3 regions of the Heyndrickxia vini genome follow, and region 3 is predicted to be linked to each of the others. Evidence: predicted binding sites of a transcription regulator. Region 3 holds the regulator's gene; each other region holds the start of a gene.
What was found. The regulator Rex, encoded in region 3, represses fermentation and respiration genes when NADH is low (regulators of the CRP and FNR family bind a similar motif). The targets are predictions, from matches to a motif close to TTGTGAAATATTTCACAA.
Positions count from the first base shown of each region.

Region 1 (5,921 bases), 1.8 Mb from region 3:
TAAAGGACTAGTAAATAAACGCCAATAATCTAGTACTGGCTGGCCATTCGTAATGGTTACAAATCCACCTTCGGAAATGGTTAATACAACAGATAAAGAAGCTGGAATGAGCAATCCTGCAATTCCATACATAAAGGAATATCCTTTATGTCCTCGTGAACCGTATGATTCGAATGCATAATAGCTTCCGCGGATCGCTAATAAGATAATCCCGATGCTTGCCGGTACGAGTAATGTTGTACCATAATAAAAAGCTGTTTTCGGAAAAAAACCAACCATCCCAACGAAAAAGAACACTAAAAACACATTCGTAATTTCCCAAACCGGTGATAAATATCGTTGGATAATATGTGTCAATACATGCTGACGGCCGGTTAACACGCTATACGCATTAAAAAATCCGGCACCAAAGTCGATTGAAGCGATTATTACATAACCGAATAAAAACAACCAAAGAACCGATATTCCAAGGATTTCTAAATTCATCTTAAATCACCGCCCTTTTCAGCCTGACGATCAGCAATTTCTTGTTCAATTGGATTGTTGCGGAACATCCGACGAAGAACAACAATACTTCCAACTCCAAGAATCAGATACAAAATACAGAAAAGCATGAGCATAATATCAACATGCTCACTACTTGTTGCGGCATCCGCTACCTTCATATACTTATATAAAATCCATGGTTGACGCCCGACCTCTGCAAGCCACCATCCCGCTTCCAGAGCAATGATTGATAACGGACCACCTGCGACAATTACCCTTCGGAACCATCTCGAAGTGATAAATGTCCATCCTTTGATTTTACCAAATACATATATAGCAGAAAAAACAATCATAAAGCTTCCAATAATAACCATCGTATCAAACAAATAATGGATATATAGTGGAGGAACTTCATCCTTTGGAAATTCATTTAATCCTGTCACTTCGGCATTTAGATTACTATGCGCCAGAATACTTAAGGCATAGGGAACTTTAATGGCATACTTCACCTCTTCGCCATCCGTTACACCGAATAATACGAGTGGTGCCCCTTTACTTGTTTCAAAATGCCATTCTGCTGCGGCTAATTTTTCAGGTTGGTATTTCACTAAATATTTCGCTGAAAAATCACCTATAATTAACGAAGCAATGGAAAAAATCAAACCCAATTTCATGAAAAGAAATAGGGACTTTTTATGATACACATGCTTGGATCCTTTTAACATTCTAAAAGCCGCTATCGATGCCAATACAAATGCAGATGTCATATAGGCTGTAACAAGAACGTGGCCAACCTTCGTTGGCATTGCAGGGTTTAGCATCGCTAGTATGGGCTTAATATTTACTAATTCCCCATTCACCACATCAAAACCTTGCGGTGCGTTCATAAATGCATTCACAATTGTAATGAAAACAGCTGACATCGAAGCACCGATAGCTACAGGTATTAGCAACAGCATATGTTTACGCTGATTTTCAAATCGATCCCAAGTATACAAATAGATCCCTAAGAAAATTGCTTCAAAGAAAAAGGCAAAGGTTTCCATGAAAAGCGGAAGTGCAATGACATTCCCTGCTAGTTCCATGAAATTCGGCCATAATAACGACAATTGCAATCCTATGGCTGTCCCTGTTACTACTCCGACAGCAACTGTAATCACAAATCCTCGCGCAAGTCGTCTGGCAAGTAAAATATAATGCTCATCATTTTTCTTTATCCCAATCCATTGTGCAATCATAATCATCAAGGGAACACCGACACCAATTGTCGCATAAATAATATGAAATGATAATGTAAGCTCTGTTAGTACACGACTATAAAATACTGAATTTCCCCCATCCATTTATACCACTCCTTAGCCTGCGAAAATACGACCTAAAATTGACAACAACATTATTCCTGCCACTATAAAACTAATCCAAATGAGTTTCTTTTCCTGTTTTTTATACATGGCTCCATCTCTCCTTACCGATTATTTTACCCTGTTATCATTCATTTCTAACGTCCATTAATGACAGAATTAGAACGTATTCATGAGGAATATGTGAAATTTAATTGCTTGAATTGTGAACTAATTAACATTTTGTGAATTTGAATGGATCCATTTATTTACTATTTGCAAAAATTCTTTCTTTATCATGGCAAGAACTCAGAACACAAATTTAACCTGTTAGTAAAAACTACTATGTATGAAATATTTTCAATTAGGTCTTGATTCGTTATAATAAGTAGATATGTTACAAATTCATAAATGAACAAACTGTTCGTCATTGGACGATTCTGTTTTTTTATCATATAGATAACGTTCTATTATGATATGTAGGAGGAGGAACATCGATTGACTGTTACTAAAGGAGAAACATTGGTTACTGAAATTCGCCAATTAGATGCAAAAGGTTCTGGACAAGCAGTTGTTTGGCGAGAAAATGAACTTGGAAATCCAAAGAAACTAAGGCTTACTATTCCACAAACCCTTCCAGGTGAAAAAGTACGTGTAATTGTAGATCAGCCAGAGAAAAGAAGAAGAAAGGCGCTAACAGAAGAAATTATCGAAGCTCACCAAGAGCGCGTAGCACCTCAGTGCATGCATTTTGAACTATGCGGCGGCTGCGTTTGGCAGCATTGGGATTATACAGGACAATTAAAACAAAAAACCGCACATGTCAAACAGGCAATCGAAGCACAAGGATTTGATCCAACACTTGTTCAAGATACAATCGGAATGGAAGACCCATGGCGTTATCGTAATAAAATGGAATTTACATTTGCAAAAGACGGCTCTCTTGGACTTCATGAGGCAGGTAATTTCAGAAAAATTATCTCTCTTGAAACATGCTTAATTGCAGGAAAAGAAATGGTTGAAGCTGCAATGGAAGTAGCAAATTGGACGAAGGAATATCAACTTAAAGGCTATGATAAAGATACCCATGAAGGATTGTTACGCCATTTAATGGTTCGACAATCATTTGCAAATGGTGAGATGATGCTTGCCCTTTTTGCGACTGAGTCACCAACTGGTCATTTAAAGTCTGCCGTTAACGATTTGATACAACGTGTAGGTGAAAAATTCCCTCAAGTTAAAAGCTTATTATGGCTTGAGAATACAGATTGGGCGGATCGGACGCAATCTGAAAAAACACATGTATTAGCCGGACGTGATTTCATCTATGATGAAATGGCAGGTTATCGTTACCGTCTATGGTTCGATACGTTTTTTCAAACGAATCCAACACAAGCGCAAAAATTAGTTGAACTAGCGTTAGAAATGGGACAACCAAAGAAATCGGAAAAAATGATTGACCTTTTCTGTGGAGTTGGTACCTTCTCTCTTCCTTTTGCGAGCCAAGTAGAAAAACTAGCGGGTATTGAAATCGTAGAAACGTCCATTGAATCAGCAAAACGCAATGCGCAAGATAATGGAATCTCAAACACATACTTTTTAGCGAAAGATGCGCGCAAAGGGATTGATGAAGTACTTGAAAGTTTTGGACATCCTGAATTATTAATGCTTGATCCCCCACGTTCAGGTGCGGGTGGAAAAGTAATGAGAAGAATTGGACGTTCCAAACCAGAACGGATTGTATACGTGTCCTGTAATCCAGACACCTTTGCAACAGATATCAGTGAACTTGTTCCATTTGGATATACACTAAAAATGGTGCAGCCAGTTGATTTATTTCCCCATACAGTGCATGTTGAATGCGTTGCATTACTTGTTAGAAATGAAGAGATTTAACTAGCTTTTCGCCTTTCCGTATTAGGAAAGGCGATTTTTTAAAAAGGTAAGAAAGCATAAATCTTTTTGGTATTAAAGTTCTTAAAAAGTATCTGCTTTGTCTAGCTCCAGCGCCTATCGACTAGAAAACTTCAGAACTTTTCCCTACGATAAGTCAACATCGATTCACCTTTCAGGCTCATCGTGTTTCCTTTATCTCAGTCAAAGTCCCGCAAGTCTTTTACGTCGATGAGCAAGGCGCTTCCGCTTTTCTTATTTTTTAACGAAACCAAATTGTCTTGTCTTCCGCCGGAATCCGTTTTGCAGCAATGTTAAAGCCTTTTTTCGGATAACCGATATAGATAAGGCCGGCTATTTTATCGTTTGCGTCTAATTGAAGATATTTATTTAATTCCGGTTCGAAGGCAATGCCCCCTGTTCTAACAATTGTCGCTAAGCCTTTTTCAGTTGCGAGCAACAGTAAGTTTTGCATCGCGCAACCGGTTGCAACAATTTCCTCTATTTCCGGAACCACTCCGGAAGGGCTTGTTGCCATAATAATAATGGCTGGTGCTCTTAATGGTCCCTTCCTTGCTTTTTCAATCTTTTTTTGTGCTTCTTCTTCACTTAATCCCTCTGTGCTTGCTTCCACAATTCGTGCCATTTCTATTCCTAATTTTTCACGACCTTCCCCTTTTACAACGCGAAACTTCCAAGGTTCCGTTTTTTTATGATTAGGCGCCCATGTCGCTGCTTCAAGTAATTCATTAATGACCTCATCAGGCACATCTCTTTCATCCACCCCGCCAATTGATCGGCGTGATTTAATTAAATCCATTATTTCCATATTTAATCGACTCCTTCACATAACTACTTATTCATTAAGTATAGAAGAGAAAATATTTTACTTCAAATTTAAATTACTATTAGTTAGAATAATCTACAAAGTGAGAAAAAACGTGAAGGGCGGATTTTTATGAAGGAGAAATTGATAAGGGTTGGTACAACGTATTTACCTATTAAAGATGTTTCGGTTTCTGCAAGTTGGTATGTGGATAATCTTGGAGCAGAATTGACTTATATGGACAGTGACAAAGCGATTTTAAACATCGCTAATCAGAGCCTTTTTTTAGTCAAATCAAAAGAAAATGAATCAGCGAATTTTTATGACGCTAACGGTGAAGAGCGTTTTTCATTAACCTTTGAAGTTAATGGACTAGCAGCTTTAGAATCGATCCATAATGACTTTCTAAAGAAAAAGATTAGAGTTGGAGAAATAGAAAACAGAGGCCATGCGGGAAGAAATTTTATATTTTACGATCTAGATGGAAATAAGTTTGATGTGTGGAGCGAATTAAGCCCAATTTTCAAGGAGAAATATAAAATTGATTAAAAAGGACAACTAATAATTGTCCTTTTCAACTAATAATTTAGCAGTTTTTTAATATCATTTTCCATTTTCTCTGGTTCTGTTGCAGAGCCAAATCTATTAACAACCTTCCCTTGTCGATCAATCAAAAATTTAGTGAAATTCCATTTTATTTTTTTCGTGCCTAACATGCCTGGTGCCTGAGAAGTTAAATATTGAAAGATTGGGTGTGCGTGTTCCCCATTCACATCCACTTTTTCAAACATTGGAAAGGATACATTATAATTTAAAGAGCAGAATTCAGCAATCTCCTGATTGCTTCCGGGATCTTGATTACGAAATTGATTACATGGAAAACCAAGGATTTCGAGTCCTTCCTTTTCGTATTTTTGATATAAGTCCTGTAATTGCGCAAACTGTTTTGTAAATCCGCATTTACTAGCTGTATTAACAATTAAAAGGACCTTCCCCTTATAATCCGACAACTTTTTTTCTTCACCATTGATTAATTGAGCAGAAAATTGATAAATATCCACTTGTGTTCCCCCTTTAATTAAACCCGATTAATATATATCTTACATCAAAAAGTGGAAAGCTTTATACTAATACGGCTTTCCACTTTCCCATCATTCATTATACGGATATGAAATATGGTTCCCAAATATCGTACCGGGCACATTTTCATCTTCTAAAGCGGCCAAATACTTTTCAAACTCTTCTTGCATTTCTTTAGGTGCACCAGGCTTTAAATGCCAATTCCCAGGTTCATCAACAAAAAAAGGACTATCCATAAAATCCAGTTTCATTTTCGCCATCGTCAACACTCCTATCTTTTCCCTTTATTTTCACTA
Region 1 is NZ_CP065425.1:2,171,587-2,177,507, forward strand. Features, by position in the region: gene I5776_RS10950 (cytochrome d ubiquinol oxidase subunit II) at 1-486, opposite strand, end outside; gene I5776_RS10955 (cytochrome ubiquinol oxidase subunit I) at 483-1,829, opposite strand; gene rlmD (23S rRNA (uracil(1939)-C(5))-methyltransferase RlmD) at 2,325-3,722, shown strand; gene I5776_RS10965 (nitroreductase family protein) at 3,982-4,548, opposite strand; gene I5776_RS10970 (VOC family protein) at 4,678-5,094, shown strand; gene I5776_RS10975 (glutathione peroxidase) at 5,124-5,606, opposite strand; gene I5776_RS10980 (hypothetical protein) at 5,697-5,885, opposite strand.
Region 1: a site for Rex is predicted at 2,051-2,068, ahead of I5776_RS10955 (cytochrome ubiquinol oxidase subunit I). Genes of this name have one in related genera too.

Region 2 (5,921 bases), 940 kb from region 3:
GAGAGTCGCGAAAAGCGCGATCTCTGCACCTAAGAAAATCCAAAAGCCAAATATATTTAATCTGCTTTGCTCAGATTGATATTCTAATGGTAAAGATGTGTCTAAATGTTCACTCATCATCTTTCACCCCTTGCTGCAAGTTCTGTACTTAATATTTCATCTACCTCAACATGGTAGCCTTCATCTTTGTCAAATGAACGCCATGCTAGACAGCCAAGGATAATAATTAATCCAATGATCGCCATCCACCACCATGAGAAGACGAGCCCAAATCCTCCGATACCAAAACCGATAGCTGAAATAAATGGCATAGCCGTATTGTTTGGCATATGAATTGGTTTCACATCTTCTTTATTAAAGCGAGGAGTTTTGTTTTCTTTCATTTTCCAATATGCATCGACATCATCAACTACAGGTGCAACGGCAAAATTGTAATGTGGAACAGGTGTTGGTGTTGACCATTCTAACGTACGACCATCCCAAGGATCGCCTGTAACATCACGTTCACCTTTTTTAAGACTGTAAAGAATGTTCCATACTAAGACAAGGAAGCCGATACCCATTAAGACACCGCCGATCGTTGAAACGACATTTAATCCTCCCCATCCAAGGCCATCTTGGTATGTGTACATACGGCGAGTCATTCCTTTTAAACCAAGAACAAATTGCGGCAAGAAACATACATTAAAGCCGACCATCCAGAACCAGAATGTAATTTTTCCAAGTTTTTCATTTAGCATATGCCCAAACATTTTTGGATACCAATAATGTAATCCTGCGAAACAAGCAAAGGCTACACCTGGAATTAATGTGTAATGGAAGTGGGCAATTAAGAAATAACTATTATGATATTGATAATCAGCCGCTGCCATCGCTAGCATGACTCCGGTTACCCCACCAATTAAAAAGTTAGGAATGAACGCTAATGACCAAAGCATCGCTGACGTTAATTTTATTTTTCCTTTATACATCGTAAAGAGCCAGTTAAATAATTTCACACCTGTTGGGATCGCGATCAGCATCGTCGAAATGGAGAAGAACGAGTTTACTGCCGCTGAGTTCCCCATCGTAAAGAAGTGATGCACCCAAGTGAAATAACTAAATAACGCGATCGCTAACATGGAAAAGACCATCGATTTATATCCAAACAAACGTTTCTTCGCAAATGTACTGATAATTTCCGAATAGATACCTAAAGAAGGCAATAATACAATATAAACTTCAGGGTGTCCCCATATCCAGAACAGATTACTCCATAACATCGGCATACCGCCTGATGCCATCGTAAAGAAGTGGGAACCAAATAGTCGGTCAAATGTCATTAAACCTAAAGCTACTGTTAATACAGGGAAAGCGAAGATAATAATGATACACATAATTAATACAGACCAAACGAACATTGGCATTTTCATTAATGACATACCTTTTGCTCTCATCTTAAGAATTGTCACTAAGAAGTTTATACCCGTAATAAGGGTACCGATCCCGGCTATTTGCAAGGCAACTGCATAATAGTTATTTCCAACTCCAGGACTAAATTCAGTACCTGCTAATGGAAAATAGGATGTCCAACCTGCAGTAGGTGATCCACCAATAATAAAGGAGATATTAAAGAGTGCACACCCAGCCGCAAAAGTCCAAAAACTGAATGCATTAAGCATCGGATAAGCAACATCACGTGCCCCAATTTGAAGTGGAACAGCAATATTAATTAACCCCATTAAAAATGGCATTGCCATAAATAAAATCATAATTGTACCATGTGTCGTAAAAATACCATCATAGTGGTTTGCATCTAATAATTTTAAGTTCGGTGCCGTCAGTTGGGCACGCATCATCAATGCATCAACACCACCACGGAAAAGCATTAATACTGCGACTAATACATACATAACACCGATCTTTTTATGATCGACGGTTGTCAACCAGTTTTGCCAAAGCCATTTCCATTTTTTAAAGTATGTTAAGAAAAAAACGACAGCGATCATCGCAAGGGCGATTCCTGCTTCTGTTACATATATAATCGGTTCGCCGGTGACGAAAAATTCATCAAGCTTCATCCTGTTCTCCTCCAATCTATTTAGTGTTGATGTTCTGACATGTCCATGTTCATATCCATGTCCATATCATCCATATTATGTTGTTTTTGATTGGTTTCTTGTTTCTTCATCACACCATGTTGATGTGGTGCTTTCACCCATGGTAAATGTGTACCGGTAAAAGTCATTCGTCCAACTACACCAGGTTTCAAAATCTTGTTGTAATCAGCCTTAGTTAATTTAGATGCTGATTTCTTAACGTCCTTCACCCATTTATCGAAATCTTTTTGCGTTTGAGAAAGAACTTCGAAATCCATATGCGCAAAACCTTCACCATTAAAATTGGCATTTCTTCCTAAATAGGATCCCGGTTTATCTGCAAGTAAGATCAGTTCCATTGAATGATTAGGCATTGTATATTTTTGACCGCCTAGTTCAGGTACCCAAAATGATGCCATTGTTCCAGCTGATGTTAATTGGAATTTAACTGGCGTACCTTCAGGTATATTTACATAGTTCACCGTTTCAATTCCTTGTTCTGGATAACTAAAAATCCATTTCCAATCTGCCGATGTCACATTAATTGTAATCGGCTTTTTATCCTCATAACCTTTTGGTATATCTTCTAACGCGTAGTTTGCTTTAATAGTAGGAATAGCAACAGCAATAATAATGACAATTGGTATTGCCGTCCAAATAATTTCAAGCCACTTGTTACCATGTTGATCAGGTGGGATATAATCTGCAGCTAAGCGTTTTTCACGATATTTAAATACCATGAAAATAAATAATCCCAAAACAACAACTAAAATAATCATCATTAACCAAAATGAATAGACGATTAAATCATATTGCTTTTGCGCAACAGGGCCTTGTGGATTTAAGACAGCTATTTTACTAGTGTCACAACCACTCAAAAGAAATATTGATGATAGCAACATCAATACTGTTATTTTCCATGGGATATGTTTCTTTTTCACACTTTCTCTCTCCTTCCCAATCTACGAAGTATGTATCATCTTTCACAAGTAAAAGAAAATATCATCATTTATTTTTAAAATTTGTTCTGATAAATTGTACTGCAATTTATATCTTTTTGTGCACATTTTCACAATCTCGACAATTTAAATTCATAAATACGTCATAAAAATTTCTCCAATATTTTGTTGACAACTTAAAATTAGAATTCCTATGGTAATGTTGGATTTTACTTGGAAGGAGATTTGAATTGGGGATATTATTTTTATCAAACAAAAAAGACTAGTGACTAAATTACTGGTTAGTTCTAGTCTAATTTACTATTTACAGCTTTGAAATTTAAAAAAGAGGAATTAACCATCATTAACTTCTTAACAAGCGAATTAGTTGCAATCCATCAGACGGATGCCCCTTATATGCCCCCATCCAAGTTGGATAGGTAATAGGAATTATCGTTACAAAAAACTGAGAAAAGTTAAATATAGCGGTCCACCAGAAAAATGACGGTAATTCACCTTGAGGTACTGATATTGCTATCAAACCGCATAATATCGCAACTAATAAGGACATTATTGGTCCACCAGCCAATGCAGTAGCCCTCTGCCGACTTTTTAAAGTCCCTTCCCAACTAGCATAACCTACATATGACCAATGTAGATGAAAATGAAGCCTTCCTAATCTAAAATTTTCTTTATTCTCCTTATTACTATTTCCTAAATAAACATATGCGTGAGATTTTGAAGTTGAGACAACACCAATACCATGTCCTATTTCATGCAAGAGGACACAAAGCGGTATTACTAGAATATAAAACAGTAAGAAAATCAACATTTATTAAACTCCTTTATGTTATTTTTCACTTAAACTATTCATTAGGTAAATGAATGTTCCCAAGGTTTCAAAAGATTTGTATGTATATATTTCTACTCCTTCTTCGATATGTTTTACTTCTATTTACTCTTACGTTTAAATGGTATAAAAGTTACAATTAATTCAAAGGATTTTCTAGAATAGAGCTGTTCGTTATATAATTTAGCCTTATTAAATTTAACGTAATCATCCATATAAACTGAAAGTGAGTTATTCAGCTATATGGACCGATTACAGAAAAAAATCCTGCATATCAATACAGGATTTTTAATCAAACATTATTATAAATTATCGAACCAAAATCCATTCCATTACGAATTTTTAACAATTTTTGCTTTTCTCTCCGTTCGCTTTGGTGCTTGATGAATGGATAATCCCAATGTATCCTCCATCGCTTCAAGAATCGCCTCATTCATACTTGGATGCGGGTAGGTTGGAAATAGAAAGTCTTCATCCCTTGCCACCATTTCCCCACCAATAACAGCCGATGAAATTAGTTCAATCGCACCCTCACCAATGATGTGCATACCTAGTATCCTATTCGTTTCTTCATCAATTACAACTTTTGCAAATCCATCCCGATTTCCTGATAACATTGCAAATCCGCTGCCGGAAAGTTGATAACGACCTATTTTTACTGGATAACCAGCTGCCTTTGCCTGTTCCTCGGAAAATCCAACATGTGCAATTGGAGGTACAGAGTATACAACCTCAGGCATCCATGTTAAATCGATTTCACTTTTTCCTCCAGCAATGATTTCAGCAACCGCCTTTCCTTGCTTGATTGCTTTTGCAGCAAGAAATGGCCCCCCTGACACATCTCCAATTGCGAATATATGATCCATATTCGTTTTCCCGATACGGTCACACACAATAAAACCGTTACTATCAATCGCTAAACCCATTCTTTCCAATCCAAGTTCATTCGTATTCCCTTTAATCTCTTCTTCAATATAAATAGTACTCGAATGAATCATCACTGTTTCATCTTTATGATTTGTAAACGTACAGTCTACTCCAGACTCATTTTCCGAAAAGCGAAGATCTTTTGTATTAGGATATAATGATATTTTTCTTTTTTTCAATTGCCTCTTTAGTTCTTTAAGAATGTCTTTATCAAATGGAAAATCATGATTTTCTTCTAAAATAATACTAACCTTCGTCCCGAGTAAACTATAAGCAAATGCCGCTTCTAAAATTATATAGTCCGAACCAACTAACAGTAATTGTTCCGGGATCGTCTCCACTTGAAATAACTCCCTGGAATTCAACTGATAGTTAGCACTCACTTTATGACTTCCTGCTTTTGTACCCGTGGCAATTATTGCCTGTTCAAAATTAACAACCTCATAATGATGACCATTTTCTATTCCAATTTTATTAGCAGAAATAAATGATGCCCTTCCATACATTACATCAATCTTATTCGCTTTACAAAGTGACTCTATCCCCATTTGTAATTGAGAAAGTAATTTTTTTCTATATGCAAGAAAGGTTGAAAAATCAAATTCCTTCGTTTCGAATTTATAGCCTATTTCTATTAGATGGTCCCATGTATTCGTTTGTTTGGCTGTGTGTACAAATGCTTTAGAAGGAATACAGCCTTCATGTAAACAAATTCCCCCAAGTTTTTTCTGTTCAATTAATAGAACGTCTTTACCTAATTGTGCAGCACGAATCGCAGCAGTGTATCCGCCTGGCCCACCGCCAATAATCACTACTTCTTTTTCTTGTGCAATTTCTCCAACGACCATCCTATTTCATCTCCAATAACATTCTTGATGGATTCTCTATTAAATGAACAAATTCATTTGTAAAACGTACAGCGGTTGCACCGTCCGCCACACGATGATCAAAGGACATTGATAGATTCATCATGCTGCGAATAACAATTTCATCATTTATGACTACCGGTTTCTTTTTTGTTTTATGAAAGGCAATTAAAGCTGTTTGCGGATGATTAATGATCGGAGTTGCGCCGATTCCGCCTAATGGACCAACATTACTAATTGTAAATGTTCCATTTGAAATATC
Region 2 is NZ_CP065425.1:3,003,815-3,009,735, forward strand. Features, by position in the region: gene qoxC (cytochrome aa3 quinol oxidase subunit III) at 1-120, opposite strand, end outside; gene qoxB (cytochrome aa3 quinol oxidase subunit I) at 117-2,060, opposite strand; gene qoxA (cytochrome aa3 quinol oxidase subunit II) at 2,081-3,019, opposite strand; gene I5776_RS15055 (hypothetical protein) at 3,381-3,848, opposite strand; gene lpdA (dihydrolipoyl dehydrogenase) at 4,199-5,641, opposite strand; gene I5776_RS15065 (dihydrolipoamide acetyltransferase family protein) at 5,643-5,921, opposite strand, start outside.
Region 2: a site for Rex is predicted at 3,136-3,153, ahead of qoxA (cytochrome aa3 quinol oxidase subunit II). Genes of this name have one in related genera too.

Region 3 (5,921 bases):
TGGCGTGAAAGGATTTCATACTTCAGAAAGTTATATGAAAATGATGACGCCTGTTTATTGGATCGTAATCAGCTTTATTTCCGCTTTGATTATTGTTTTGCTGATTTTACGAAAATCTGAACGTAAATATCAATTAGAGAGAAGTACACCGCTTTCTGCCGGAAAATCAATCTCATGGGCAGTCGGAGGGATTTTTCTAGCATTTATTGCTCAAACACTTGCATCTATCATTGAACAAATGATTGGCATTAAACCTGGATCGGAAAACACTCAGCGTATCGTAAACCTAATCGAAACTTTTCCGATTGTTGTTGTTGTAAGTTCAATAATTGGCCCAATTTTGGAGGAAATTGTCTTTAGGAAAATTATTTTTGGAACACTTAATAAATATTTATCTTTTTTTTCTTCGGCACTTATTAGTTCCGTCATTTTTGGTCTTGCACATATGGAGTTTGTGCACTTATTACTTTATTCTGCTATGGGATTCACTTTTGCCTTTTTGTATAAAAAAACAAATCGAATTTTAGTCCCAATAAGCGCACACGTAATAATGAATACAATAGTCGTTATTGCTCAGCTATTGAACCGCGAAGAAATTCAAAAAATAATTGAGAAACAAAGCTTTATTGGAGGACTTTTCTCATGAGACCACTACAATCAGGAGTGATCTATTGCCTTCTTGGCACCCTGTTTACTTATTTTGCCGTAAAACAAGTTAATCTTCATGGATGGTCTTTTTTTGCTTACATGCTTATCTTTTTAGCAACGATTGATTATGGATCAGGATTTCGATTAATCACATTGCATTTTCGGTTAAAAAACCATCAAAAAAAATAAAAACCTTCCAGCTGGAAGGTTTTTATTCATGCTGTCCAGCTCCAGCGCCTAGCCCATCGAGGTCAAATAACCTTCGGCAATAAAAGTCAAAGAGCAGACTTTTTTTGCCAAAGGTTATTTGCTTGTCGGGGCTGAACAAGGCGCCTCCGCTTTTCTTATTCATTATCATTTTGCAGTGCATATTGTAATTCCGCTGCTTTCGCTTTTCGATAACCAACTTTCGAAACCAATATACTAATTTCGTATAGAACCATTAGCGGTACACCGACAACAATTTGTGACATTACATCTGGTGGTGTGATAAAGGCAGCAAGAACAAGAAGAAAGAAATAGGCATACTTTCTAATTTTCGCTAAAAACATTGGTGTGATAATCCCTAATCTCGTTAAAAACATGATAACGATTGGTAATTCAAACAGAATCCCAAACGGGAGGGTAATCTGAAACAAAAACGAAAAATATTCATTAATACCAATGACCGGATTAATATCCATTTGTGTTGATAGCTTCATCATGAACCGTAAGATTAACGGAAACAATATAAAATAAGCGAATGCTAGTCCAGCTAAAAAGAGAATAAGTGCGATTGGAATATAACTCAATGTAACTTTCCGCTCTTTTTCATATAAACCGGGACTAATAAATGCCCAAAGTTGATAAAGAATGACTGGCAAAATAATCACTACGGCCAAATACAGAGTAACTTCCATAAAAACTTTAAAAGGGTCTGTCAGCCGAAACGCATTCATTGTCATTTCTTGTGCAAAATCAGAATGTTGGAGATATCGAATAATTGGTTGTGAAAGAAAAAAACTTACAATTACAGCCAAGATAAAGAAAACGACTATCACAAACAGTCGCTTTCTTAACTCGGATAAATGTTCAAAAATCGTCATGTCTTTTTGACTCATATGAATTCATCCTAACATTTACTTAACGTTGTCTTTATCTGTTTTTGGCTTATCGTCTTCTTCATCCGCCAAGCCCTTAGTTGCATTTTTAAATTCTTTTAATGTATCCCCGGCAGCTCTGCCCAATTGGGGTAATTTCTTTGGTCCGAAAACTAGTAAGGCAACAATCACAATGAGAATAATACTTCCAATTCCTGGTCCCATCTGTGCCCACCTCCTCATATGTACATGATAATACAAATTAAACGTTTAATCCATTATCTTATTAATTAGTCTTGTGAAATTTCCGTGTCATTTGGATAGTGCTTTAGAAAATAAACTAATGATTGCAACTCTACTGCTAAATCAATATGATGAACACGTATAGATGACGGTACATTTAGTCTAGCCGGTGTAAAATTTAATATACCTTTTACGTTTGTTTTCGTTGTCACCTGATCAGTAACCCGTTGTGCAACTTCCGCTGGTATAGTAAGAATAATAACACTGATATCTTCACTAATTAACCTTGTTTCAAGCTCTTCCAAACTATAAATAGATACATCTCCAATTTTTTTACCTACCTTATTTGGATCTATATCAAATGCGATTTCTATTTTTGTATTATTATTTTTCATAAAATTATAATTTAGAAATGCTGTTCCTAAATTTCCCACACCAATCAGAGCTACTTTCGTTAATTCATCTTGGTCTAAAGTTTTTCGAAAAAAAGTTAAAAGATAATTAACATTGTACCCGTATCCCTTTTTTCCTAATGCCCCGAAGTATGAAAAATCCCTGCGAATCGTGGCGGAATCGACTTTCACAGCTTCGCTTAACTCTGCCGAAGATACACGTTGCTTGCCAGAGTTATGTAAATTCCTCAAAAATCGATAATATAATGGTAATCGTTTTGCTGTGGCTTGAGGTATTTTAATTATTTCTTCATTCATACGATAGGTCCCCCATATAAATCTAACTAAAAAAGCGTTTGCCTAAAAACTATCCCCTCAGATAATCAGTGCTTGAAACACCGCCTGTTTTTTCTATCAAAAACGTTGGTCCAATAACCATACCTTTGTCAATGGCTTTGCACATATCATACACAGTTAAAGCGGTTACAGATGCAGCAGTTAATGCTTCCATCTCAACACCAGTGTTTCCCTTTGTTTTTACACTTGAAATGATCTTTAATATATAAACATTTTCGTCTTTTTGTTCCCAACTAAATTCAATATTTACCCCATTAATTAAAATAGGATGACACATCGGAATGAGATCCCAGGCTTTTTTTGCAGCCATTACACCTGCAACCTGTGCAACTGCAAGAACATCGCCTTTTTTTATTTTATTATTATGGATTAATTGATAAATTTCATTACTTAATTCAACACTCGATTGCGCAATCGCCGTGCGGACAGTATCTGGTTTTGTACTCACATCAACCATTTTCGCTCTTCCCTGCTCATTAAAATGAGTAAGCTTTGACATCGAAAACACCTCTCAACTTATCATACACTATTTTTCTTTCCTTGTCCTTTTTAGAAGTGGTGAATCATTGCTCAAACCCTCATGAATACGGTACACTACCAATATAGATGAGGTGAAATAAATATGATTTTATTACAAGTTCAACAACTAACAAAACATTTTGGTGCTGAACTTATTTTATCAAATATTAAATTAGAAATTCAGACGAGAGATCGTATTGCATTAGTTGGAAGAAATGGTGCAGGAAAGTCTACATTATTAAAAATTATTTCTGGCCAAATGTCATTAGATTCCGGGGATATTGTCAAACCAAAGGATGTTTCTATCGGGTATCTAGCACAAAATACTGGCCTGAAATCTAGTTTATCCATATGGGATGAAATGTTAACTGTATTCCAAGAATTGCGGCAAATGGAGATTGAAATAAGAAATGTAGAACAAAAAATAGCAGATCCATATTACTATGATAACCCCGATCTCTATTCCAAAATATTGACAGAATATGATCAATTACAGATTCGCTTTAAAGATTTAGGTGGTTATCAATATGAATCAGATATCCGTTCAGTCCTTCATGGCCTGCGATTTAATGATTTTGATTATGGAACAATGATTGAAACATTAAGCGGCGGCCAGAAAACGCGCTTAGCATTAGCTAAATTACTTTTAACTAAACCAGATATTTTAATTTTGGACGAACCAACAAACCATTTAGATATTGATACTCTTTCTTGGCTGGAACAATATTTACAAAGCTATAATGGTGCCATTCTCATCGTCTCACATGACCGATATTTCTTAGACAAAGTAGTTAATCAAGTTTATGAATTATCGAGACACGCTATTCAGAAATATTATGGGAATTACAGCCAATATTTGACTCAGAAGGCAGAACAATACGAACGTGATTTCAAACAATACGAGAAACAACAAGAGGAAGTTGCCAAACTACAAGATTTCATCCAACGCAATTTAGCAAGAGCATCCACAACAAAACGAGCGCAAAGTCGAAGAAAACAGCTTGAAAAAATGACAATAATGGACAGGCCATTAGGTGACGAAAAATCGGCTACTTTCACATTTCAAATTGAGAAGCAAAGTGGTAATGAAGTCTTAAATCTTGTGGATGGTTCAATTGGGTATAATCATCGTATTATCGCAAAAAATATCTTTTTATCAATTAAAAAAGGTGACAGTATTGCACTTGTAGGACCAAATGGAGTAGGTAAATCAACCCTACTAAAAACAATTATTAAAAAGTTGGAACTTCATAATGGAAACATACATTACGGTTCAAACGTGATGATTGGATATTATGATCAAGAACAAGCTAATCTCTCATCGAACAAAACAGTTTTAAATGAACTATGGGATGATTATCCTTTAAAAGATGAAAAAGAAATACGAACAGTATTAGGAAACTTTTTATTTTCAGGGGACGATGTTCTTAAAATTGTCTCAAGTTTAAGTGGTGGAGAAAAAGCAAGACTTGCTTTATCCAAGCTTTTACTGCAAAAAGCAAATTTTCTTATTTTAGATGAACCGACAAACCATTTGGACCTCGATAGTAAAGAGGTATTGGAAAATGCCTTAATCGATTACCCCGGCACGATACTATTTGTCTCCCATGATCGCTACTTTATTAACAGGCTGGCAACAAAGGTGATCGAGCTTGGGAAAGATGGAACAAAGGAATTTCTTGGAGATTACGACTACTATGTTGAAAAGCAACAAGAATTGCTGGAATTAAAAAAACTGGAACATTCAAAACTTGAAACTACAACGGATACACAGAATCCTGCTAAACAATCCTATCAACAAGACAAAGAGGCAAAAAAATTGGAACGGCAGCGTAAACGTCGTATTGAGGAAATCGAAGGACTCATTGACAGTTTAGAGAGCAAATTAGACGACAATGAGGAATTATTATGTAAGCCTGAAATCTATCAAGACCATGAAAAAGTCCTTGAATTAAATAAAGAAATTAGTAGTTATAAACAACAGCTTGAAAAATTGATGGAAGAATGGACAGAGCTTGCATCAGATGAGTAGAGCATAAATATGAATACGTTAGGACAAAAATACCAGATTCTCTGGTATTTTTTTAGTCCACAAAAGTATCCACATTATTTTTTCAGCACATATAGTATAAAAGTATTATTATTTGTGCATTTCTAGCCTTATCAACAGACTTATGCACATTATCCACAGAAATCATAATTTTTCAACAATATTTTATACACACCAACATAGTTTTATTAACATTTTATCCACAAGCTGTGCACAACAACAGTTGTTCGTATTTTTTATTCACATGTGGATAGTTTTATGGAAAAAAAAGAAGCATGTCACCCACATGCTTCTAAAAATGCTCTATATCTAAACTGGGATTCGCGTTTAAAGAATATTCACTTCGCTTCCCTTTTTCAAACAAAATACTTCCGGCCGCTGCAATCATCGCCGCATTGTCAGTACATAAATGTAATGGCGGAATAAGTAACTCTATCCCATCAATCTCTGCAAATTCCTTTTCAAGTCTGTCTCTAAGCCCTTTATTAGCCGCAACTCCGCCTGATAATAATACTTGTTTTACATGAAACTCTTTAGCAGCCTTTATCGTCTTAGTTACTAATACATCAATGACGCTCTCTTGAAAACTTGCAGCCATATTTTTCGGATCAATTGACATACCTTTTTGTTCTG
Region 3 is NZ_CP065425.1:3,942,027-3,947,947, forward strand. Features, by position in the region: gene I5776_RS19525 (CPBP family intramembrane glutamic endopeptidase) at 1-646, shown strand, start outside; gene I5776_RS19530 (YdiK family protein) at 643-837, shown strand; gene tatC (twin-arginine translocase subunit TatC) at 993-1,748, opposite strand; gene I5776_RS19540 (twin-arginine translocase TatA/TatE family subunit) at 1,767-1,952, opposite strand; gene I5776_RS19545 (redox-sensing transcriptional repressor Rex) at 2,018-2,680, opposite strand; gene moaC (cyclic pyranopterin monophosphate synthase MoaC) at 2,730-3,218, opposite strand; gene I5776_RS19555 (ABC-F family ATP-binding cassette domain-containing protein) at 3,342-5,270, shown strand; gene tsaD (tRNA (adenosine(37)-N6)-threonylcarbamoyltransferase complex transferase subunit TsaD) at 5,581-5,921, opposite strand, start outside.